One region of the Ferdinandcohnia sp. FSL W7-1320 genome, then DNA from elsewhere that is predicted to be linked to it. Evidence: riboswitches for the same ligand, from Rfam matches in the RefSeq annotation. Region 1 holds a riboswitch; the other holds the start of a gene.
What was found. Region 1 has a riboswitch for FMN ahead of ribD (bifunctional diaminohydroxyphosphoribosylaminopyrimidine deaminase/5-amino-6-(5-phosphoribosylamino)uracil reductase RibD). Riboswitches for the same ligand answer to the same signal wherever they lie in the genome.
Positions count from the first base shown of each region.

Region 2: linked by a shared signal. The riboswitch ahead of NST91_RS14550 (ECF transporter S component) and the one ahead of ribD (bifunctional diaminohydroxyphosphoribosylaminopyrimidine deaminase/5-amino-6-(5-phosphoribosylamino)uracil reductase RibD) in region 1 are both predicted to bind FMN.

Region 1 is NZ_JBBPAM010000001.1:1,954,340-1,966,261, reverse strand. It holds gene NST91_RS09870 (bifunctional 3,4-dihydroxy-2-butanone-4-phosphate synthase/GTP cyclohydrolase II) at 1-211, opposite strand, end outside; gene ribE (riboflavin synthase) at 229-885, opposite strand; gene ribD (bifunctional diaminohydroxyphosphoribosylaminopyrimidine deaminase/5-amino-6-(5-phosphoribosylamino)uracil reductase RibD) at 894-1,985, opposite strand; FMN riboswitch at 2,171-2,370, opposite strand; gene NST91_RS09855 (peptidylprolyl isomerase) at 2,660-3,094, opposite strand; gene NST91_RS09850 (DUF1002 domain-containing protein) at 3,287-4,156, shown strand; gene lysA (diaminopimelate decarboxylase) at 4,206-5,525, opposite strand; gene NST91_RS09840 (spore germination protein) at 5,701-7,143, opposite strand; gene spoVAEA (stage V sporulation protein SpoVABEA) at 7,151-7,741, opposite strand; gene spoVAE (stage V sporulation protein AE) at 7,747-8,097, opposite strand; gene spoVAD (stage V sporulation protein AD) at 8,101-9,117, opposite strand; gene spoVAC (stage V sporulation protein AC) at 9,141-9,602, opposite strand; gene NST91_RS09815 (stage V sporulation protein AB) at 9,641-10,060, opposite strand; gene NST91_RS09810 (stage V sporulation protein AA) at 10,050-10,670, opposite strand; gene sigF (RNA polymerase sporulation sigma factor SigF) at 10,805-11,563, opposite strand; gene spoIIAB (anti-sigma F factor) at 11,576-11,922, opposite strand, start outside.
Region 2 is NZ_JBBPAM010000001.1:2,915,907-2,927,828, forward strand. It holds gene NST91_RS14525 (Na+/H+ antiporter NhaC family protein) at 1-505, opposite strand, end outside; gene NST91_RS14530 (GNAT family N-acetyltransferase) at 606-1,139, shown strand; gene NST91_RS14535 (DUF421 domain-containing protein) at 1,187-1,894, opposite strand; gene NST91_RS14540 (Nramp family divalent metal transporter) at 2,008-3,258, opposite strand; gene NST91_RS14545 (LLM class flavin-dependent oxidoreductase) at 3,456-4,457, shown strand; FMN riboswitch at 4,566-4,695, shown strand; gene NST91_RS14550 (ECF transporter S component) at 4,860-5,435, shown strand; gene NST91_RS14555 (nuclease-related domain-containing protein) at 6,098-6,955, opposite strand; gene NST91_RS14560 (IS110 family RNA-guided transposase) at 7,241-8,470, opposite strand; gene NST91_RS14565 (TIGR01777 family oxidoreductase) at 8,898-9,794, shown strand; gene NST91_RS14570 (zinc ribbon domain-containing protein) at 9,852-10,055, shown strand; gene NST91_RS14575 (secondary thiamine-phosphate synthase enzyme YjbQ) at 10,077-10,472, shown strand; gene NST91_RS14580 (TolB family protein) at 10,497-11,741, opposite strand; gene NST91_RS14585 (YfiT family bacillithiol transferase) at 11,882-11,922, shown strand, end outside.

The DNA.
Region 1 (11,922 bases):
GCTCAAGATTTAGTTTTTTCGCTAAAGTCTCTGTAATGGGAGTACATACGAGTCCACGTCCATGTGTGATCATAAAATTAATAACCTCTGGGGTTGCTTTATCAGCAATCGCGATAAAATCTCCTTCATTTTCACGATCTTCATCATCACATACAATAATTACTTTTCCTTGTTTTAGTTCTGCAAGTGCTTCTTCGATTGGATCAAACATTGAATTCCCCCCTTTTGTTATTTAAAGCCATGTTCTTCTAAAAAGCTTGCTGTAATCTTTGTTTTAGTTGAGTTTCCTTTCGCAAAGGACCTTTGCATAAATTGACTGACATATTTGCCAAGCATGTCACACTCAATGTTTACAATGTCTCCTACTCCTTTTTTTCGCAAAATTGTTTCTGTTAGAGTATGAGGTATGAGCGAGAGAGTAAATGTATTTTTCGTTAGCCCAAAGATCGTCAAACTCGTTCCATCAACGGTTACTGATCCTTTATAAATCATGAACTCGATAAGTTCTTCAGGAATTTCGATTTCATAATACACCGCATTCCCTTTGGGCTCTTTTCGAACAATTTTTCCGATACCATCCACATGTCCTGAAACGATATGTCCTCCAAAACGCCCATTTGCAGACATTGCTCTTTCGAGGTTGACATCATCATTGCGTTGCAAATCACGTAACGAGGTTGATTTAACCGTCTCAGGCATCACATCAACCGTGAATCCATCTGATGTAAATTCGGTCACCGTTAGACAAACCCCATTAACGGAAATACTATCTCCAAGATTCACATCATCAAGTATTTTTCTAGCTTTAATAACCATTTCAACCGAATCCTGTGATCCATTTATCGCCTTAATTTTCCCGATTTCTTCTACAATTCCTGTAAACATTCTTTCACCTACAATACCGGTTCGGCTATGATTTTTACATCTTCTCCAAGCTGTTCGACCGATGTAATTGTTAATTGTAATGAATCATCAATCGATTCAATTCCAGAGCCACCAATTGCCGTTGGTGCTTGCTTGCCACCAAATAGTTTTGGTGCTAAATAAACGATAACCTGGTTAATCGCTTTTTCCTTTAAAAAGCTGCCATTCACTTCAGCTCCACCTTCCACAAAAATTGAGGTGATCCCTTCTTCACCTAACCTTGTTAACATGGTGCTGATAGCTAAATTAGCCTCTTGTAATTGAATAATTCGAACACCTTTTTTTCCAGAAAACTCGTTTATTTTCTCCTGGTTTACTTGGTTGGAAACAATAATCCATGTCTCTGCTTTGCCGTCATTTACAATTTGTGAATCCAGTGGAGTTCGTAATTTTGAATCCAAAATAACACGAATAGGATTTTTCCCCGTACCATTTGGAAGTCTAGTTGTTAAGCTTGGGTTGTCCATAAGTACCGTGTTAACACCAACAAGAATGGCATCATGTATACTACGATATAAATGAACGTCTTGTCTTGCAGCGTCACCTGTTATCCACTTGCTCTCACCAGTAACGGTCGCTATTTTTCCATCAAGAGTGGTAGCAGACTTTAGTGTTATATATGGTCGCTTTTTTTCTAAATAGTGAAAAAAGACTGAGTTTAATGCATCAGCTTGTTCCTTACAAACCCCAACCTCTACTTCAATTCCTGCTGCTTTTAGTTTGGCAATGCCTTTTCCAGCGACGAGTGGATTAGGGTCTGTGGTTGCAACTACAACTCTTTTTACCTTACTTGTTATTAACAAATCTGCACAAGGTGGGGTTTTCCCATGGTGACTGCATGGCTCCAATGTGACATAAGCAGTTGCATTTTGAGCCTTTTCTCCTGCCATCCTAATAGCATGTACCTCTGCATGAGGTTCTCCCGCTTTCAGATGTGCTCCGATTCCTACAACTCGTCCTTCATTTACAATAATTGCACCCACAACAGGGTTTGGAGTGGTTTGTCCGACCCCCGCTTTTGCTACATTTATCGCTAAATTCATATAATCCTGATCTCTCATTTTACTACGCTCCTTTCTTTTATCTTTTACTTATTCGGGAGTTTCTATCTTAGTTACCAAAATAAAAAAGACCTCGGAATACAATCCGGGGTCTGATAGATGTAATCAAGTAACACAATATGTACTTTTGCCCAACACAAATAAGGGTATAATGAGCAAATTTTTTCACATACCTGTACGTACCTAACATCCTTCTCCCATCCAGACTTTAACTGTCGGCCTTGGATTCTCACCAAGTCCACCATTTTAAATAAGAAACCAAAACCTTGTTTCTTATGGCGAAAGGGCCAACCAACATAAAATGCGGCATTAAAATGGGTCACGGGCTTAGAACAAATTGTTCATTACCGTCGGTAAGGAATTTCACCTAACCCCGAAGGAAAATATTTAATTAATAATAATTTTTAGCGATTTAAAACAGTATAACATAAAGTATTATTATTTTGTCGAATTATACGCTTCTGCATTCAAAATTATCACTTATTCATAATATTTAACCAAAATTAGACAATAAACAACCAATAAATGACTCCCCAAGCCAAAGATAATAATAATAGAACAAAAAAAACTGTCCATTTTCCTTTTCCCATGTAGTTTCACCTCAAGCAATATTATAGGACAATAAAAGAAAAAGACACAACAAGTTTCACTTGTTGTGTCAAAAATCTACTTTTTTATTCTTCCCAAACTTTAACTTCTTTCATAATATCGCCTTGTTTAATGCGATAAACAGACTCTAAGCCTTCAATCACCTGACCAAATACTGTATGTACTCCATCTAAATGAGGTTGTGGCTCATGTACGATGAAAAATTGGCTTCCACCAGTATCTTTTCCAGCATGCGCCATTGATAACGCTCCAGCCACATGTTTATGTGGATTTCCTTCAGTTTCACACTTTATAGAATAACCTGGTCCACCAGTTCCGTTTCCGCGTGGGCAACCACCTTGTGCAACAAAGCCTGGAATTACACGATGGAATGTAAGGCCATTGTAGAAACCTTCGTTCGCAAGTTTTTCAAAGTTTGCTACTGTTCCAGGTGCTTCATTTGGATATAACTCAATTACAATTTTTTCTCCATTTTCGAATTCAATGCTTGCTTTTTTCATTTGAAACCTCCGCTCATTTTCTTTCGTCCATATGTATTGAACGAGTTCATTTTACTATAAATGGTTCTAATAATCCAATACGAAAGAGGGGAGATTTCCTAAATACGAGTCAATAAGATATTTATAATTGAGAATAATGTATAATAAGTACGATGGATACCTTGTTTTTCTACAAATAAAGGAGGAACTAGTTTGAAAAATAAACGTATACTCTCATTTTTACTTGTATTTTCACTCATTTTTCCATCACTTAGCTTCGCTGACGCTGTACCTGGAGATGTGATTATTACACTTGGTCAAGACTTAACAGAAACTCAAAAAGAAACAATTTTAAACGAAATGAACGCACCTGAGAACCCACAAATTGTGGTTGTTACAAATGAAGAAGAACACCAATACCTTGGTCAATACATTCCAAAGGCTAGAATTGGCAACAAGGCCTTATCCTCTGCTTCTATTACCATTGGAGAAAAAGGATCTGGATTAGATGTAACGATAACGGAGCATATCACCTTAATTACAGAGGAAATGTATGCAAATGCATTAATTACAGCTGGAGTTAAAGATGCAAAAATCTTTGTAACCGGTCCAGGTAATGTTTCTGGAACCGCTGCACTAACTGGAATTATTAAAGCATATGAAGTTTCCTCTGATAAAGCTATTCCAGAAGAAGTGAAGCAGATTGCAAACGAAGAAATGGTAGAAACAACAAAATTAAGTGAAAAAATTGGAGCGGAAGATGCTGCGGCATTAATGGCAAAAATAAAAGATGAGATTGCAAAAAATGCTCCCAAAAACGATGAGGAACTCAGGACTATTATCGTTAATGCAGCCAATGACTTAGGAATCACACTAACTGATGCTGACATAACAAGATTAATGGAGTTGTTCAATAAGTTATTAGAACTCAATATTGACTGGAATCAAGTTGGAGAACAACTAAATCTAGCTAAAGAAAAGCTAACAAATTTTCTTGAGTCTGAGGAAGGGCAAAGTTTTCTAGATAAACTAAAAGAATTCTTTGTCAATCTCATAGACGCTATTAAAGGTTTGTTTAAATAATTGGCAATAAATAAAAACCCACGAAAATAGTGGGTTTTTTATTTACTGTTTATTCAACTACTTTTGATTTTAATGGAACGTCTAATCTTACAAGATCCTCATAGCTTTCACGTTGAACTACTAACTGTGCTTCTCCATTCTCAACAAACACAACTGCAGGTCTTGGAATACGGTTATAATTATTAGCCATTGCGTATCCGTATGCCCCTGTACAGAACACCGCTAACATATCATCTGAACTTGCTTTTGGTAATGGTAAATCCCAAATTAGCATATCCCCGGATTCACAGCATTTTCCGGCAATCGATACAGTTTCCTCTACTGGATCCTGTACACGATTAGCTAAGACAGCCTCATATTTCGCCTGATATAATGCAGGTCTAATATTATCCGTCATGCCTCCGTCAACAGCAAGGTATTGTCGAATATTTGGAACTTCTTTTCGTGAGCCTACAGAATAGATGGTTGTCCCCGCGTCCCCTACAATCGATCTGCCAGGCTCAATCCAAATTTCTGGTATATCGATGGAAAGGTCATCTGCATGTTTCTTTACTTCCCCAATGATTGCTTCTACGTACTCTGATGGTGGTAGTGGTTTATCTTCTTCGGTGTAGCGAATTCCAAAACCGCCGCCTAAATTTAATACTTTAGGTGTAAAACCGAAGCGATCTTTCCATTCCTTGAGTTTACCAAACATCTTGCCTGCAGCAACCAAAAACCCTGTTGTCTCGAAGATTTGTGAACCAATATGAGAATGAATACCTAATAAATTTAAAGATTCTGACTGAAAAGCAAGCTCTACGGCCTTGTCTGCCTGTCCATTTTCTAGTCCAAATCCAAATTTCGAATCATCCTGACCAGTTGTAATATAATCATGAGTGTGTGCTTCAACTCCAGGTGTTACACGTAATAAAATCTTTACCGTTGTTTTATTTTCAATACAAACTTGCTCTAATAATGAAAGTTCATAAAAGTTGTCAACAACAATACAGCCAATCTTATTTTTTATCGCCATATCTAGTTCTTCATAGCTTTTATTATTTCCATGGAAGTGGATTCGTTCTACTGGGAATCCTGCTTGTAACGCAGTAAATAATTCTCCGCCAGAAACGACATCTAGGGAAAGCCCTTCTTCTTCAGCTAGCTGAAACATCGCAATTGTTGAAAAGGCTTTACTCGCATACGCAACCTGTGCAGGAATACCTAATCGGTTGAATGTTTCAAAGAAACCTCTTGCTCGCTCTCTGATAAGTGCTACGTCATACACATATAAAGGTGTTCCGTATTGTTTTGCTAATTCTACTGTGTCAACGCCACCAATTTCTAAGTGGTTTTTTTCATTTACCTTGCTTGTTCCATGTAGATACATCTAATTCCCCTCGTTTCTGTAAAGTACTCATCAGAGCCTTTTTCGTTAAGCACACTTTCGTGCCACACCATCATTAAAGAAGAAAAGACAGCTGATATAGTCATCAGCTGTCTATCCCTTCTTTAACGCTGTGCTATATGAAAATTAGATTAACACAACGTATAATATGGTGCAACTATTGTTTGAAAGGTTTTTGAGGATGTACAATACTCGGTCTTAGTTTTGCCCCAGGAACTGATGTTCGAATGAAGATTTGTAATAAAGCTTTTGCATTAAATGGTAAAAATGGCCATAAATATGGTGTGTTAAGAGAACGAATATTCGCTAAGAACAAGAAATAGAGTGTACAACCTATGACAAAACCTGGTGTTTTAAATATGGCTACGAGTATTAATAAGAACAATCTTGCTATCTTATTCGCAGCACTTAATTCATAGCTTGGTGTTGCAAATGTTCCAATCGCAGCAATCGCGACATATAGAATAACCTCTGGAACAAACAAGCCAACATCAATTGCAATTTGACCAATTAAAGCAGCTGCAATTAATCCCATTGCGGTAGATAATGGGGTTGGCGTATGTATGGCCGCCATCCTTAAGAATTCAATTCCCATATCAGCGAGAAATATTTGAACTACGATCGGTATATTCGATTTCTCATTTGGACCAATATAATCAATTGCTTTTGGAATCATGTCAGGTTCTAATACTAATAAAAACCAAAGCGGCAAAAGAAAGATTGATGCTAAAATTCCAATAAATCTTGTCCATCTCAACAATGTACCAACGGCGGGAGCTTGGCGATATTCCTCCGCATGCTGCACATGATGAAACATTGTAGTTGGAGTAATAATGACACTTGGAGATGTATCAACCATAATCACAACATGTCCTTCAAGTAAGTGAGTTGCTGCTACATCTGGACGTTCCGTATATCGAACTAATGGATAGGGATTAAAACCTTGATTAACGATAAATTCTTCAATCGTCTTATCTGCCATTGTTAATCCATCGACGTTAATGCTTTTTAGTTCTTTTCGAATAATGTCCACTAAGTCTGGGTTCGCTACATCTTTAATATAAGAGATGCATATATCCGTTTTCGATCTTTCTCCAACTTGCATAATCTCATGGCGAAGTCTCTCATCTCTTATCCTTCTTCTCGTTAATGCACAATTGACAATAATGTTTTCTACATAGCCATCACGTGAACCTCGAATTACTTTTTCAGTATCGGGCTCCTGCGGTGTTCTTCCTGGGTAACTTCTTACATCTACGGCTAATCCAGAGTCTTCCCCTTCGACTAAAATAAGAATGAGCCCTGAAAGTAATTGATCTACTCCCTCGTCTAAGTTCTTAATTGTACTTACCTGTTGATGTACAAGCCGGTTTTCAATTACGTTGAAAGCTTGATTTACGTTCGTTTCTTTATCATTAACATTAACTAGTTCCTTTAAGAGTTGAACGATAAATTGAGTGTCGCAAAGTCCATTTAAATAATAAAGATGAACATCTTTCTTTAAAATTTTTATTTTTCTAACTCCGATATCAAAGCTTCCCGTACCCATGCCTATATGTGTTTTAAAAAAATGATCATTTTTTACTATATCAGGAGAGATTGGAGTTTTAGTTGTCGTTGTTTCCTTTCCGATCGTAACCACTCCTTTCGAGTATTAGATCCACTGCCTTTCTTGTAATTGGGGCACCAATTTTAATATCATCCTTACGTGCCATTTTTCCAATATCTCCAATACCCACAATTATTGGAACATCCAGTTCGTCTAGACAATATACGGTATCTCCGTTTATTCGACCAATGTCAAATTCAGTTAACCCGCTCTTGTCTACACCGTATTCCGTTAGATTACCGTCCCGGTCAATACATATATCAACCTTTGCCCATTCTGTTTGATGCGTTTTCGATGCTACTGCAATAATGCCTAATACTTCAATTTTCGGATGCGTTGCGACAAACTTTAATGCATGCTCGCCAGCACCTTCACCCAAATACCCACTATCATCAAACATCACAAAAACAGGGTCATGGGGGGATTGAAGGATGTATTCCACCATTTCATTTCCTGTTAAGGTGGTTGGATTTCCTTGTGAATTAGAAATACACCGTCCTCCCACCTCTTTTGCAATATATTCTAATGTTTTTTGTGCATATTCATCGCCATCTGTTACTAGAATGACTCTTCTTCTAGTTTCGTCCATATATGCTATCCTTTCGCTCTGAAGATCAATGCAACTAAGAAAGAGAACAATATTGCGGAGGATATACCAGCAGACGTCAATTCAAAGATTCCCATAGCGATTCCTATAAAACCATGATCCTCTGCACTTTGCATGGCACCATGTAAAAGGGAATGACCAAAGCTCGTAATTGGAACAGTTGCACCAGCGCCTGCAAATCTTATTAAATTGTCGTATAAATCAAATCCATCTAAGATTGACCCAAGTACGACAAAAATACTCATTACATGAGCAGGTGTTAATTTTGCAAAATCAAGTAAGAGTTGTCCTACAATACATATTGCTCCTCCGACTAAAAAAGCATATAAATATTCCATATCTTACTCACCACCCTGTACTCTTTCCAAAACAACACCATGTGCGATTGTAGGAATTGTTTCTTTTTGTTGTATCATGGTTGGGCTAAGGAGTGCACCCGTTGCAACAATGAAAACTTTATTTAAATTGCCGCTAATTAATTCTTTGACAATATGTCCATAGGTTACAATTGCTGAACACGCACAACCACTTCCACCCGCAAAAACTTCCTGGTCTGAATGATACAACATAAGCCCACAATCATTATATTTATTACCTAAATCATAGCCTTCTTCTTTAACCATTTCCTTCAAAATAGGGCTTCCTACACCTGATAAGTCACCAGTGACAATCAAATCATATTCATCTTGATTGATATTTAAATCCTTAAAATGTCGAATGATGGTATCTGCAGCAGCTGGTGCCATTGCAGAACCCATATCAAATGGATTTGTTATTCCTAAATCCATGACCCTTCCAATTGTTGCAGATGTAATTCGGATTGGACCTTTCTCTTTACTTACAAGAGCTGTTCCCCCACCGGTAGCTGTAAATGTTGCAGAATCAGGCTTTTGTCCACCATATTCAGTTGGATATCGGAATTGCCTTTCTGCTGTCGCATTATGACTGCTAGTAGATGCTAGTATACGGTTTGCAAATCCGGCATCGACTAATGCTGATCCAACAGCCAGTGTCTCCATAGATGTGGAACAAGCACCAAACATACATATTAGAGGGATTTGGTGGTGTCTCGCTGTATAGTTTGTCGTCACGTTTTGATTTAACAAATCACCTGCTAAAAAGAAATCTATATCATCATTTGTTAAGTTTACTTTTTGCAGACAAGAATCAACAGATTCAACCATTAGTCTTCTTTCAGCTAATTCCCAAGAATCTTCACCACAATGCAAATCATCATATTTTATATCAAAACTAGCGCCTAAAGGACCTTGACCTTCTTTTGGTCCAACCGCCGTACCCGTTGAATTTAAATAGATTTGGTTTTTATATACCCATGTTTGTTTTCCAACTAGCCTCATTAAAGTCCACTCCTTGCAATCATTCAAGAAATTGTGAGCCTAAAGAAGTATCGAATAATCCCCACAATATACGCAGAAACAGCTCCAAATACGATAACACTTCCTGCTAGCTTAAACATATTTGTGGCGATCCCTAATACGATACCTTCACTTTTATATTCCATTGCGGCACTCGTCATCGAATTTGCGAAACCTGTTACAGGAACTGCAGACCCCGCTCCTGCAAACTGACCAAGTTTATCGTATAGACCAAAGCCAGTTAGCAAGGCAGAAATTAATATAAGGGTTGCTACAGTTGGATTTCCAACATCCTTTTCTGAAAAGTGAAAGACCGTCATATAGAAATTTTGGATTCCTTGTCCGACACAGCATATCGCTCCACCTACAAGAAATGCTTTAAGACAATTAATAAAGTATCGTGGCTTTGGCTGGTACTTCTTAATACTATTTTTATAATCGTCTTTGATCTTTTTCTTAGTAGCCACTTTATGTTCACTCCTCGCGTGCAAAATATAAGAATATGTTATTTTACAAAATAGATCCATTGGAACAAGGACCCAACAATTTTTCCGAAAACAATCGCCATGACCAATATTACGATTTTATTTTCAATCCCAATTCTTTTAGCTAATATCGGAAAAACATTCAGTACCTCAGTAAGAGCAGCAGCCAACATACCAACGAATATCCCACTCGCTAATCCCACTGGAAGTACTACCAGATCCCATAAATAAAAGATCTGATCATTTAGAGTAAACCAGCTACCGAATACAGCACCGAGCACTACACCCCATTCATAAAAACGAATGAATTTCATCGTTTTCGTTAATTGTGTAAGCCTTGGGATGATCCCTAATACTGCCAAAAAGGCAACAAAACCTCCACCAACCGCTAGTCCACTTCCTAATCCAAGAAAGATAATAAGAAGGACCTTAATTGTCATCGACGTGCTTCATACTTTCTTTATTTTCTGTAATAATGAGATAGTTATCTAAATCCTGTTGGTAATTAAACATTTCTACTTCAAGTGGACTTGGTTCTTCGTTAAGACGTTTGCGGAAGAAGTGATTAAAAAATAAAATCATCCCTAGACCTAAACCTATTGAATACGGTATTTGGAAAAGCAATGGTTTTAGAACCTCATCACCAGTAATCATAGTATAGATGCGAATATGAACCTCCCTCATCGATACATCTTCATGGAAATTCATCATGGTAAGTGCAGCTCCAACAAATAATAAAAACCAAACGGCCACAAATAGTGCAGGTGTAAACCTTCTTTTCTTTATGGCAATTTCAATGATTGTTTGTGCAGGCCCTACCGTTTGAACATCAATTTGGGGAAATTGTCTTCTAATCTGATCAATCACCTTCATTACATCAATGACAACAATGTTTTTGTCTTTTTTACTTACTTGATGAATGACGATATTTTTAATTTCCTGTGCAACCTTTTCTTCCGCACTAATCTGTACGATTTGTCCTATTTTTATTGTTGCATTGGGTTGTACTAGTACGCGATGGCGCATTCGGAGATAAATTGATTTTTCCATCTCTTTCACACCCTACACATTGTTTTCCTTATATATGTAGTATGTTAAATCTTTATCTTCTAATGCGATTAGACAGCAAACTCCAAGAATTACCACGGCTTAATTAAATGAGAAAAAACAAAAAACCGAATGGATTAAACGTCCATTCGGTCTTTCATTTGCTGCAATATTTTTTTCTCTAGTCGGGATACTTGAACTTGGGATATACCAAGCCTCGTCGCGACTTCGGATTGGGTTTGATCCTTGTAATAGCGGAGGAAAACGATTAGTCTCTCACGCTCGTCTAACTCGCGAATTGCTTCTTTTAAAGCAATCTTATCAAACCATTTTGTTTCATTATTATCTGCTATTTGATCAAGTAATGTAATTGGATCACCATCATTTTCATATACAGTTTCATGTATAGATGAAGGTGCTCGACTTGCCTCTTGTGCTAAAACAACATCTTCGGGAGTAATTTCCAAGTACTCGGCTATCTCTGCAATCGTAGGAACCCTACCAAACTGCTTTGACAATTCATCCTTGGCTTTTCGGATTTTATTTCCGGTCTCCTTTAAGGAACGACTCACCTTTACCGTTCCATCATCTCGTATAAAACGTTGGATTTCACCGATAATCATTGGTACAGCATAGGTTGAAAATTTCACGTCATATGATAAATCAAATTTATCAACTGACTTCAAAAGTCCAATGCAGCCTATTTGAAACAAATCATCTGGTTCATAGCCTCGATTTAAAAACCTTTGTACAACAGACCAAACTAACCTCATATTCTTTTGGACGATTAAATCACGTGCTTCCTGTCGTCCTTCTTGACTGAGTTTGATTAGATTCTTAACTTCATTATCTTTTAAATACGTTTCACTTTTGGTGTTCTTGACCTCCACATCCATTGGCAAGTCTCCTTAATTGCATAACGCTTTACTCTTTGATAAATGCTTTGTTAGCCGTAATGTTGTACCTCTAGCTGAACCTGTTTCTACATCAAACTCATCCATGAAATTTTCCATGATTGTAAAGCCCATACCCGAGCGTTCGAGTTCTGGCTTTGTTGTAAACAATGGCTGCCTTGCTTCCTCGAGATTATTAATTCCAATTCCTTCATCTCTTATGGTGATATATACAGTACTGTCTTCAATTTTGCATGAAATATAAACAATCCCGCTTGGGTCACTTTCATATCCATGAATAATTGAGTTTGTTACGGCCTCAGACACAACTGTCTTAATTTCTGTGAGTTCGTCTAAGGTTG
Region 2 (11,922 bases), 960 kb from region 1:
CCATAAATCCAACAAACGCAGTCGCAACCGGTAATAGAACAATAACCGATTCGGTTGAAATATCTAATGTCATGCCGACCTTTTGTTTTGATAGGTTCATTTTTTTTATGAGTTGTTTTATGATAGGTCCAATCATCATGATCCGAAACATTGGCATCATAAAGGTAAAAGGGAGAGTGAGCCATATTAATCCTAGCAGGCCACGTTCAGTCTTAATTTTCTCACCAATCCATTCCGTAAATCCTTTGATACCCCCAGCAATATTCATCATCCCAACTAAACCACCAAAAACATATAAAAAGCTTACGATTTTGATATTAGTTGGATCAGATAGAGTCGTCACAATATATGTAATTGATTGCTGGGTTCCACCTAATACATCAGATGTAACAAGGATTGCCCCAATCAATAATCCTAGAACTAGTCCCGGTAAAATATCCTTTAACCAAATCGCCATTCCAATTACAATTAAAAAAGGAATAAGTGAGATCCATGAATGTTCCAAACCATAATCCTCCAATATCGAAAATGTTCATTTGGTTAGTATGACCAATTTAGGAGGGGAGTATTTCAGTACACAGGAATACTTAGGGAGGTAGTAGGTAATGGATGTAGATATCAGAAGGCCAAAAATTGAAGACAAGGATGAACTTCACCGTTTTTTCAAGGATGTCATTATGGACACATTTAGTAAAGAAGGGATAGCTCATTTAACAAAGGATATAGTCGAGGAAATCGAAACAAAAAAGAGTTATTTACAATCTGATTTTACAAGTGCAGGCAAGAACCGATATTTTCTACTTGCCACCTATGAAAACACAATTGTTGGAACCATCGAGTATGGTACTGTGAGTCGTTTAATCTGCAAAACGCATCATGCCTATTGTGATCTAGTTGAAGTTGGAACTGTTTTCGTACATCCGAACTATCAAAAACAAGGCATCGGTACAAGGTTATTGCAATCAATATTTACAATTTTAAGGGATAGAAAAATAGAAGAGTTTTGTTTAGATAGTGGATACAAAAATGCACAAAAATATTGGAAGAACAAATTTGGTAAGCCGGATGTTATTTTAAAGGATTACTGGGGTAAAAATTTTGATCATATGATATGGAAAATACAGGTGCCGAAAAATTAGGAGTATACACAATTTGGAATGAAATAGTATACTCCTTGAAAATTTAACTAGTGATATAAAAATACTGTCACATTTTCGTTTTCATCAATTGTTCCAAGAAGAATTTCATTTAATGTTACATTTTTGTAGGTGGCTGAAATTTTTTGTATCAGCCAATCTTCATTTTTACCAATTTTATTTAGCTCGTTATAGTCAATCTTTTTCTCCTTAATTACAGTCCTAGGATATTGGAATGGTTGAATAGGTTTGTTATAGGTACTCGGAGTTAGCGGTTGGTGTTCACTCTTTAAGAAGATAGAAAAAGAACCACCCGGCTCCCAAAACGCAAGTGCAACCTTTTGAACATCTTCCGTACTCTTCATTCTTAATTCTGATAAAAGTACATCAATTGAAATCCTTGCTTTGTTTAAATTTTTATAAAGTATATTTCCATTCTCAATCAGTAGGATAGGTGAGGGGATAAACAACTTTCGAATCTTATTAGAACGTAAACTTAATAAAATACCAATCAAATATAAGACCAAAATTACAGTCATTGTAATCATGGAACCCTTTAAACCTAATCCCTCATCTGATAATGGATGAGCAATAATATTTCCAATTAGTAAGACGATAACAAAGTCGAGAAGCCCAACCTGAGAAATCGTTCGTTGCCCCATCATTCTAGCTATCACGATAAAGAACGCAAAGCCAACAATAGCTCTGAGAATCCATTCAACAGCAGTGAGATGCTCTTGTGAAGCAAAAAAGTGCATAATTCCTCCACCTTAACCTTAATTTTCTAATTAGTTTGTACTAAGTACATTACAACTATTAGCAATAAAAAACACTTTCTATCTCAGGGGAATAGAAAGTGTTTTTATATGCTCTAGAATAATCCTACCAATTGTTGAACGGATAAAATTGCGAACAGAATCAAACATGCAACAAATACAATGTTGGATAGTAAATTATTTCTATATTCTTTTTCAACACGCTTGGAGTTAAGTAACCACATTAAACTTATCGATAAAAATGGCATGAACAGAGCTCCAAGGGCACCGTATAAAATAATTAGTTGAACAGGCTTACCAAAGAATAAAAGAAGCATTGGCGGGAAGGTTAACCAAGCTAAATACGCACGGTAGGCTTTGTCTTTTTCAGTAACTGCTCGATTATGTTCTTTTTTCATCAGTCGTACAAAATCTGCAAATAGATAAGGAACCCCATTCCAAACCCCTAAAAGAGAAGAAAATGCCGCAGCCCAAAATCCAATTAAGAAGAGCCACGTGAATTCGCTACCAAATTTATCCCCAATCATTTCCGATAATTGATACAACCCTTGCTCTCCCTGGATTTCAATTCCACTACCAAAAAGGAACTGACTTCCTACTATTAATAGAGAAAGAGTGAACAGCGCAGTCATAAAATAGGCTGCCTTTGCATCCAACCTCATCATCGGAATCCACTCTTTTCCTTTCCAGCCTTTTTCTCTTAACCAATAACCATACGAAGCCATCGTGATTGTTCCGCCAACACCTCCAATTAGTCCGAGTGTTAGCATAAAAGAACCTTTGGGAACAGTTGGGACAAACCCGTTTAATAAATCACCAAGGCTAGGGAGGAATAACATTGCAGAACCAACTACAGAAACAAACATTAGACCAATTAGAATCATCATTACTTTTTCAAATAGGAGATAACGACCACTCCAAATGAGGAGGAATCCTACGATAGCGTGAATAACAGCCCATGCCCAAAACGGAAGTACAGGAAACATCGCACTCATGGCTAAAGCACAGGCGGAAGTCGCTGCGGCTCCATACACAAATCCCCAAATAACAGAGTACACACCGAAATAACCAGTGGCCCATTTTCCCATTTGCTGCCAGCCTTCGATGATCGTTTTACCTGTGCCAAGGTGCAAACGACCTACACCTTCATTTAAAAAATATTTGAAAATAGAACCAAGAATGATTGCCCATACAAATACTAAGCCAAAGCCTGCCCCTGCAACCAATGCCGCTACCAAATCACCAGTACCTACACCTGTTGCGGCTGCTACAAAACCTGGCCCAATCATCGCTAATTTCTTTTTATAACTCGTAGGTGCATCTATTTGTGTATGAAGATTTGACATAAACTAGTCCCCTTTGTAACATTTTTTGACTATTACGATAATTCTATAGTTTAAAATTGTATCACACACTAGAAAAATACACTTGATGCAAATGGTCTGAATATGCCTAGGAATATTTCCTCAAGCAGGAAAGTTTGTTTCTTACCTTTCAATTGTTAAAATAGGACTGAGGAAAAATGGAAGAAGGGATTCGTAAAATGACAAATATAAATATACCAGTCTCCGTTCTAAACCTTGCTCCAATTCGCAAAGGACAGAATGGGAAAGACGCAATCGATGCAATGGTGGACCTAGCCAAAGCAACAGAAGAAATGGGATATACACGTTATTGGATCGCTGAACACCACAATTCACCCACACTAGTTAGTTCAGCAACTCCAATTTTAATAAAACATACATTAGAACACACCGAAAAAATTCGGGTTGGATCGGGAGGTGTTATGCTTCCAAACCACTCACCACTTGTTGTGGCCGAACAATTTGGAACAATGGCCACTATTTATCCAGACCGTCTTGATTTAGGACTTGGCCGTGCACCAGGAACCGACATGATGACCGCAAGTGCTTTAAGACGGTCGCATAATGATTCTGTCTATACGTTCCCTAATGATGTAAATGCCTTACTAACATACTTTGGACCTATGGAAAAACAAGGCTATGTAAAAGCTTATCCAGGAGTTGGTACAGATGTACCAATCTATATTCTTGGCTCATCAACGGATTCAGCATATTTGGCTGCCAAATTAGGGCTACCATATGTGTTTGCATCACATTTTGCACCTCGGTTCATGGAAGAAGCGATTTCCATCTACCGCAAACGTTTTGAACCATCGGAATATTTAAGCTCTCCATACATGATGGTTTGCCTAAATGTAATTGCAACAGAAACAGACGAAGAGGCTAAACGGGAACTCACAACCATGCAACAATTTTTCTTAAATGTTGTTCGTGGTACTCAAACCCCATTACAGCCACCCGTTGATAACATGGATGAACTTTGGAATCAACCTGAAAAAGAAATGGCAACTTCTATGTCCAGTGTTACATTATTAGGAAGCAAAGATTCCATCAGGAACCAATTAACAAGCTTCCAGGAAAAATATAATGTCGATGAACTAATGGCCGTTTCATACATCTATGATCCGAATAAACAAAAACGTTCGTATGAGATATTAAAAGAAGTTGTAGATGGAAAGTAAATGCTTTTGCTCAAGAAATAGGTACCATTTATAATAATTGGGCGACTAGAAGCAAATTGCTTCACAATAATCTATAAACTTGATAAAATAATGTATAATTAAATAATGATCTATCTTCGGGGCTGGGTGAAAATCCCGACCGGCGGTGATGAGATTATTCTCTAAGCCCGCGAGCCGCAAGGCAGGATTTGGTGCGATTCCAAAGCCGACAGTATAGTCTGGATGGGAGAAGATGGAGGTTCTGCGCGTTCAAAAATTTTAACCTTTTGAACGTTTATTAAGCATGCCTTTACCTTAACTCCCTCAAGAAACCATTCTTGGGGGTTTTTATTTGGGTATGTCTTAACATGCTGAACCTTTCTTCTTTTGAGGTGGATCGACAAAAGAGGAGAGGAAAGAAAAATGAAAAAAATACCTTTACGTCAATTTGTGGCAATTGCAATGTTGAGTACGATTTCGTACATTCTCATGTTCTTCAATTTTCCATTGCCAACATTCCCAAGCTTCTTGAACGTCGACTTTAGTGATGTTCCAGCTTTACTTGCAGCACTTATTTTTGGACCGATGGCCGGTATCTTAGTTGAATTATTCAAAAACATGATTGATTATTTTATTACCGGCAGTGAAACAGGTGTACCAGTCGGTCACATCTCAAACTTTGTAGCAGGGATAATCTTTGTACTAACAACCTACTACATTTTTAAACTATTAAAAACAAAATTAGGCTTAACAATCGGATTAATTGGCGGGACAGCCATGATGGCAATCATCATGAGTGTTCTTAACTATTATGTCTTCTTACCGGCATTCAACTTTTTCTTGAATATCCCGGCGATGTCATCACCAGAGGCACTTAAAATGGTGGTTTACGCAATCCTACCGTTCAACTTACTAAAAGGCTTGATCGTAGCAACAATCTTCATGTTGTTATATACCCGCTTACATCCGTGGATCAATAAACAAGCTTCATCGATATAGAGTACTGAAATGCAGGCACCCACTTGTGGGTGCCTGTTTTTGGTTAATAACTAAGGTATTGAACGAAGTACTTAACTCATATCGGGGCTTGAATTTTGTTCTTCATACCCTGGATGAAGTACTTAACTCGTCAATAACGTTTATGTTATGTTCTTCATGCGCTCGATGAAGTACTTAACTCATCAATGATACTTAAGTTATGTTCCTCATACCCTGGATGAAGTACTTAACTCGTCAATGATTCTTATGTTATGTTCCTCATACACTCGATGAAGTACATTTCTCGTCAATGAGCCTCAAGTTATGTTCCTCATAGCCCAGATGAAGAACTTACTCGACAATGATCATCAAGTTAAGTACTTCATACACTCGATGAAGTACATTTCTCGTCAATGAGCCTCAAGTTATGTTCCTCATAGCCCAGATGAAGTACTTACTCGACAATGATCATTAAGTTAAGTACTTCATACCCTCGATGAAGTACATTTCTCGTCAATGAGCCTCAAGTTATGTTCCTCATAGCCCAGATGAAGAACTTACTCGACAATGATCATCAAGTTAAGTACTTCATACACTCGATGAGGTACTTAACTCATCAATGAACATCATGTTATGTTCCTCATGCAATAAATCTATAAGTTTTATGTTTTATTTGAGTTGTATTAATCATAATATGTCCACTGGTGCAATCCGTTTTTAGTATAAAACTTATCCAATATCCTACCAATTCGTCGTTTAGACTCCACAATCTGACACCAATCATGAATAATATTTGTTGTGATCTTCAATTCAGGGAAAAGTAATTTTAGTTCGTCCGTACTACGTTTTACAGCATCCACAACCATTTCTTCATTACCACAGTTTTGGCAAATACACTTTCTTCCCACAATATTCACAGATAATGATCTACAATTCACACAACATATCCCTTTCCGTAAGTCACTATACTTATATTTCGGTAATGTACTGTACGGGGACTCCTCCATATGCAATGAAACTAACTTTTCCGCTAGTACTTTATGTTTCTTATTTAACATTGCAGTCGACTTATTTAGATTTTGGAAAAATGCATGTAATTGTGTTGGAAAGATTATTGGTTTTGTAAGTGGTGCTTGGTATAGGGTGAAAGCGGGGTTTACAAATACTACGTAAGCTTGAATCGGTATTGTAAAACCATAACTTTGGAGCAATTGGCGTAGTAAAGATTCACTACGATGAAGCTGGATAAGTGGATTGTAGATTTCTTTTTTTGGTTTCTTGTAAAGGATGTCTGATTCAAAAAAATAATCACATTCATAATTTTTCACTTCAAAAATATAGAGTTTGTCTGGGGTAATTATCAGGGTGTCAATTTGGAACGTGGTGTTGTTATATTGGAGTAATAAATCATTTATTACTAAACATTCGCATTCTAACTTGCTTGTATAAGAATCAAACAAAACTTCTCCATCATATCCCTTAAACAGATTTGAACAATATTGTTTTTCTTGTAATTCGTCTCTACTTTGTAGTAATTTCATAATTTCTGATCACTATAGATTCTGTTCGTTCCTTTTAAATCATACTTCACAACCTTTCTATTTAATTTCAAATCTATTATACTCATTTTTCCAAACCAACACCATAAAATGGTAAACTATTTATACATACAGCAAAAAGTCCTGCGGTAATATGTCAAGTACCAAAATCTAAGGAATTGGAAATTGTAAGCCAACCAATACCTAAAAAAGACAATACTTAAGAAACCCAGTAAGATATTAAACCATTTACTGGAAAACATTGAAGGATTTAGGATGTTTTATCCTTTAGTTATTCACCTTCCTTCTTGGCGTGTAGACTTGATCGTTGCGTAGCAGCGCATCGACCAACCGCACAAGTTTTCTTGCCGTTAAGACGAGTGCTCTTTTGTGTTGATGCTTAGGAACCTCACGATATTTTTTCAGGTAGTATGCCCGAAATTCAGGTTCATTTCGTTGAACCGAGTTGGCAGCTTCAACAAGGTAATAACGAAGAAATCTATTTCCTGAACGTATCATTTTGGTTTCCTCAGCTTGGAACTTGCCTGATTGATGCTTGGACCATGTAAGTCCACTATATTTGGCAATGGAAGCTTGGTTATCAAAGCGATCAATTTGTCCAATTTCGGCTAAAATACCAGCGGTATAGACTGGGCCTATTCCTGGAATCGTCTGTAAGGTATTAGGGATACCTTCTAGAAGCTTTTGGATGGCTTTGTCAAGTTCTTTAATCTGTTTAGTTATACTACGGATGGACTCTATTGAAGTCCCTAATAATAGGTCGATAGAATCTTCCACACACTTTGATAATCGGTAGGAAGATCTCGCAGCCTTTTGAATGGATTTCGCCACACACTCGGCGTCAGTAAAGCGATTTTTGCCCTTATCTTGAAGATAATTCGCAAGTTCTTGAAGATCCATTGAGCTAATTTCATCTAAGCTATATTGTTCAAGAAATAGCTCTAACATGGCATTTCCAAAAACCGAACTATCCACTTCAGTCGTAAAGGAACTACACTTATAAAATAAGTGTTGCAGAAAATATTGCTTTTCTCGCGTTAGGTTATGAACGAGATGATATCTCATTCTTGTCAACCTTTGAAGAGCAATAAATTGTTCCTGCATGACCGCCGTTAGTGGAAGACGTCCAAACCGTAAGCGATCTGCAATAATCCAAGCATCGACTTGGTCTGTTTTATCCAGGTCAACATATGACTCTTTAAATTTTTTAATTAGTTTTGGATTAATAGTAAAGACTGTTGTTTTAAATTCTTTAAGAGATTCATCCTCGTGAAAAAACATAGCAGGATGCCAACTATAGACTGAAGTGGCCTCCATCCCGATTTGAATCTCGGAAATTGAGTTACTTTGGGCTATCTTGACAATCAGATCTTTCAGATAAGATGCCCCTGTCAAATTGTTGTCAACAGTGAGAGCAGTTAATGCTTTTCCTTCAAAATTCATGACACAAGCTTTCATATCTTGAGAGCTAACGTCTATTCCAACAAATAATTTCATGGTGGCTAACCTCCTTTCAATCTAGGATCAAGGGAAGGACTCTTCGGGATATCCCCAGTGTACTTGTCGGTCAATCACCCTCGCGTATTAGAACTCACTTTGGTCCATGAGCTGCCTGGAAGCTGCAACTTCCAGCATGGGCTGCCAAAGGGAACAGCCTGCGGGTTAGAAGTTCGAACAAGGACTGGGGAGACAGACTTTTGTAGTAGTCAAAGCTACAGGAGATGATAGAAATCCCCCAAACGATCCTAAGACCATTATCTAGGGACATCACGAAAAGTCCACCCTTTGGAAAACTTTTTCAGATGGTGGGGGGCTAGCCCCCCACTATCTGAACTAACATCTATAGAATTATCAAAGAACAATATTTTAATTGGAAATTACCTCGAAAGAGGACTATAAACTTACTATACGAGGGGATGGAGCGATGAAAAAGAAAATCGTCCTTGCGGGTGGTACTGGGTTTGTGGGTACTTACTTTAATAAAAAATTCACTGAACTTGGCTATGAAGTTAAAGTTATTTCTAGAAATGCACCAAACATAACGTGGAAGGATAAAACGGGGATTATACAAGCTTTAGAGGATGCCGAAATGCTGATAAACCTTGCCGGAAAGTCCGTCAATTGCAGATACAATGAGAGAAACAAACAAGAAATTCTCAATTCACGAACTGAAACGACAAAACTATTGGGGGATGCAATAAAAGAATGTAACAATCCACCCTCCTTATGGATTAATTCTAGTACAGCTACTATCTATCGCCACGCGGAGGACAGACCGATGACCGAGGAAAACGGGGAAATTGGTAGTGGTTTCTCAGTGGAAGTAGCAAAAAGATGGGAGGAGGCCTTTTTTTCCTTTATATTACCGAAAACAAGGCAAATAGCACTACGTATTTCGATCGTCCTTGGTTCAGATGGAGGGGTAATGATACCTTATAAAAATTTAGTTCGCTTTGGACTAGGTGGAATTCAGGGTCCTGGAACTCAGAGATTCAGTTGGATTCATATTGAGGATTTGTTCAAAATCATTCTTTACATTCAGGAACACAACCACTTATCAGGGGTATTTAATTGTTCAACACCGAACCCTATTACAAATCGTGATTTGATGAATGCACTTAAAAGAGCTTTCAATCGGAAACTAGGTTTGCCTGCACCAGCTTGGCTTCTTGAACTTGGTGCGATTTTTATTCGAACGGAAACGGAACTAATTTTAAAAAGTAGGTGGGTTATTCCAGAACGCCTTGTAAAAGAAGGTTTTATTTTTAGCTATCCCACAATCGACCAGGCTCTTGCACAAATAATAAATCAAAAATGTTGAAACTATTTTCCCATATAACCGTAAATAATACTATTAAAACGTAATGGAGGAGATTTTATGCAAAGTAAAGGTTGCGTTAAATGTGGGAGTACGAATGCCGGAACGAAGGATGTTTCGATGACAGGTTCAGGGATTACAAAAATGTTAGATATACAAAATAATCGTTTTACTGTGGTATTTTGTAAGAATTGTGGATACTCTGAGTTTTACAACAGGGATTCTTCGAAAGCATCAAACATACTTGATTTATTCTTTGGATAATATGAAGGAGACAAATTAATCATGTTGCAACAGTTCACTATACAAACAAATAAGCGAGACCAAATGATAGATGTAACAGATAAAGTCCAAGAGGTAGTTGATCAAAGTGGAATGAAAGGGTGCGTAGTGGTCGTATATTGCCCCCATACTACAGCTGGAATAACGATAAATGAAAATGCGGACCCTGATGTGAAACGGGATATGTTACGTCGTTTCGATGAGGTCTACCCATGGCATCATGAGCTAGACCGTCATATGGAAGGAAATACTGCAGCTCATTTGAAGGCAAGTACTGTTGGCGCATCACAACACGTAATTGTGACAGAAGGACGTTTACTTTTAGGGACATGGCAAGGTATTTACTTTTGTGAGTTTGATGGTCCACGAACACGTACCTTTTATGTGAAAATCATATAAAAAGGCGAATCCTGATAGATTCGCCTATTCACCGTTGTAAAAAACAATTTCATCTATATCGTGAATCCACTCCTTAGCATCAGTACCATCAGGATTTGCCTTCCAAAGTGTTCTTTTATGATCAAGGATAGATGCGCCTCTAGTCCATACCAGTTTATTAATAGAAGGGACAAATTGTGGACTAAAGTCTCCAACACCACTTGGAGGTTCGGTTATTTTTATTTGATTATTTGCTTTTAAATCAATACGAACAAGATAAGGACGGGGATGCTTGCTAAAATCATTGGTCCATTCCTGTTCGTGGACACGAGAGACAACAATCGATTCGTTTGATAGCCAATCAAAGTCCAATTCTGCGTAGTCTGCTGGAGTATACGTACTTGAAACTGGCATTTCCCGAACCTTTAAATCTTTGTTTTTAAAGCCAAAGACAATTCTTCCGCCACCCGCAATATACGCAAGTGTATCTGCACTTGGGGACCATTTCGGTTTTCCTACTCCGAAAATAATTTCATCCAATACTTCAAAATTTTCCCCTTTGCTATCAATCACGCAAAGCATATTGCTGTCCATTGACCATGATGCAGTAGGAGAAACGATAAACGAGATCCATTTTTTACTTGGTGAGTATTCAAAATGATCCGCATACACGGCAATTAATTTATTTTCTTTCGTTGTTCCAACTTCTCGCGGAAGTTGAAAAAAACGTTCAACCCCACCATATAAATCAATGTCATGGTAATTATCGTTTACCTTTTTGGTATAAAGTGTCGCGCTTGTCCATCCGTCAGGCTGCAACACACCTGAGGAAGAAAGGAGGAAGCCGCTTCCATCTGGAAGCCAACTGAAGCCATGCACACCTGTTGCAATATTATAGAAACGGATAAGATCAGAGATATCTAGGATTCCACTAGCATTAAAAGCGACCACATTATCCGTCGGAGACCAGGTTGGTGCATAGCCATCATAGAATAATTTCTGTTTCTCACCAGTTTTTACATGATAAGCCCATATCTCAGATTGTTGTTGGTCCTTTTCAAACTCTGATGGTGTAGAGAGTTGATATAAAATCCACTTTCCATCGTGGGACCAAGAGGGCTTTGAGTATACATTTTTTGATGAAGTAATTTGAATTTCTTTGTCATTCATGAATAACCAAACATCACCATCTCGTATAAAACTTGCTTTTATAGAATGTTGGCTTTCTGCAAAGATAGGGATAGGAACAAACAAAAGTAAGCAAACTGTCATTATCAAATATCGATACATCTAAATTCCTCCTTTTTTCTCATATATACCTTAATTTCTATCTAAAATCCTCGGAGTATGTGTAGCAGAAATTTTTCCAAGTATTTGTTAAAATGGGAATAAGCCTTACATTTTTGAATTTCTTTAGGAGGGGAATATGGATGGATGAACGTTATCCGATAGGAGAATTCCAATTTCAGGG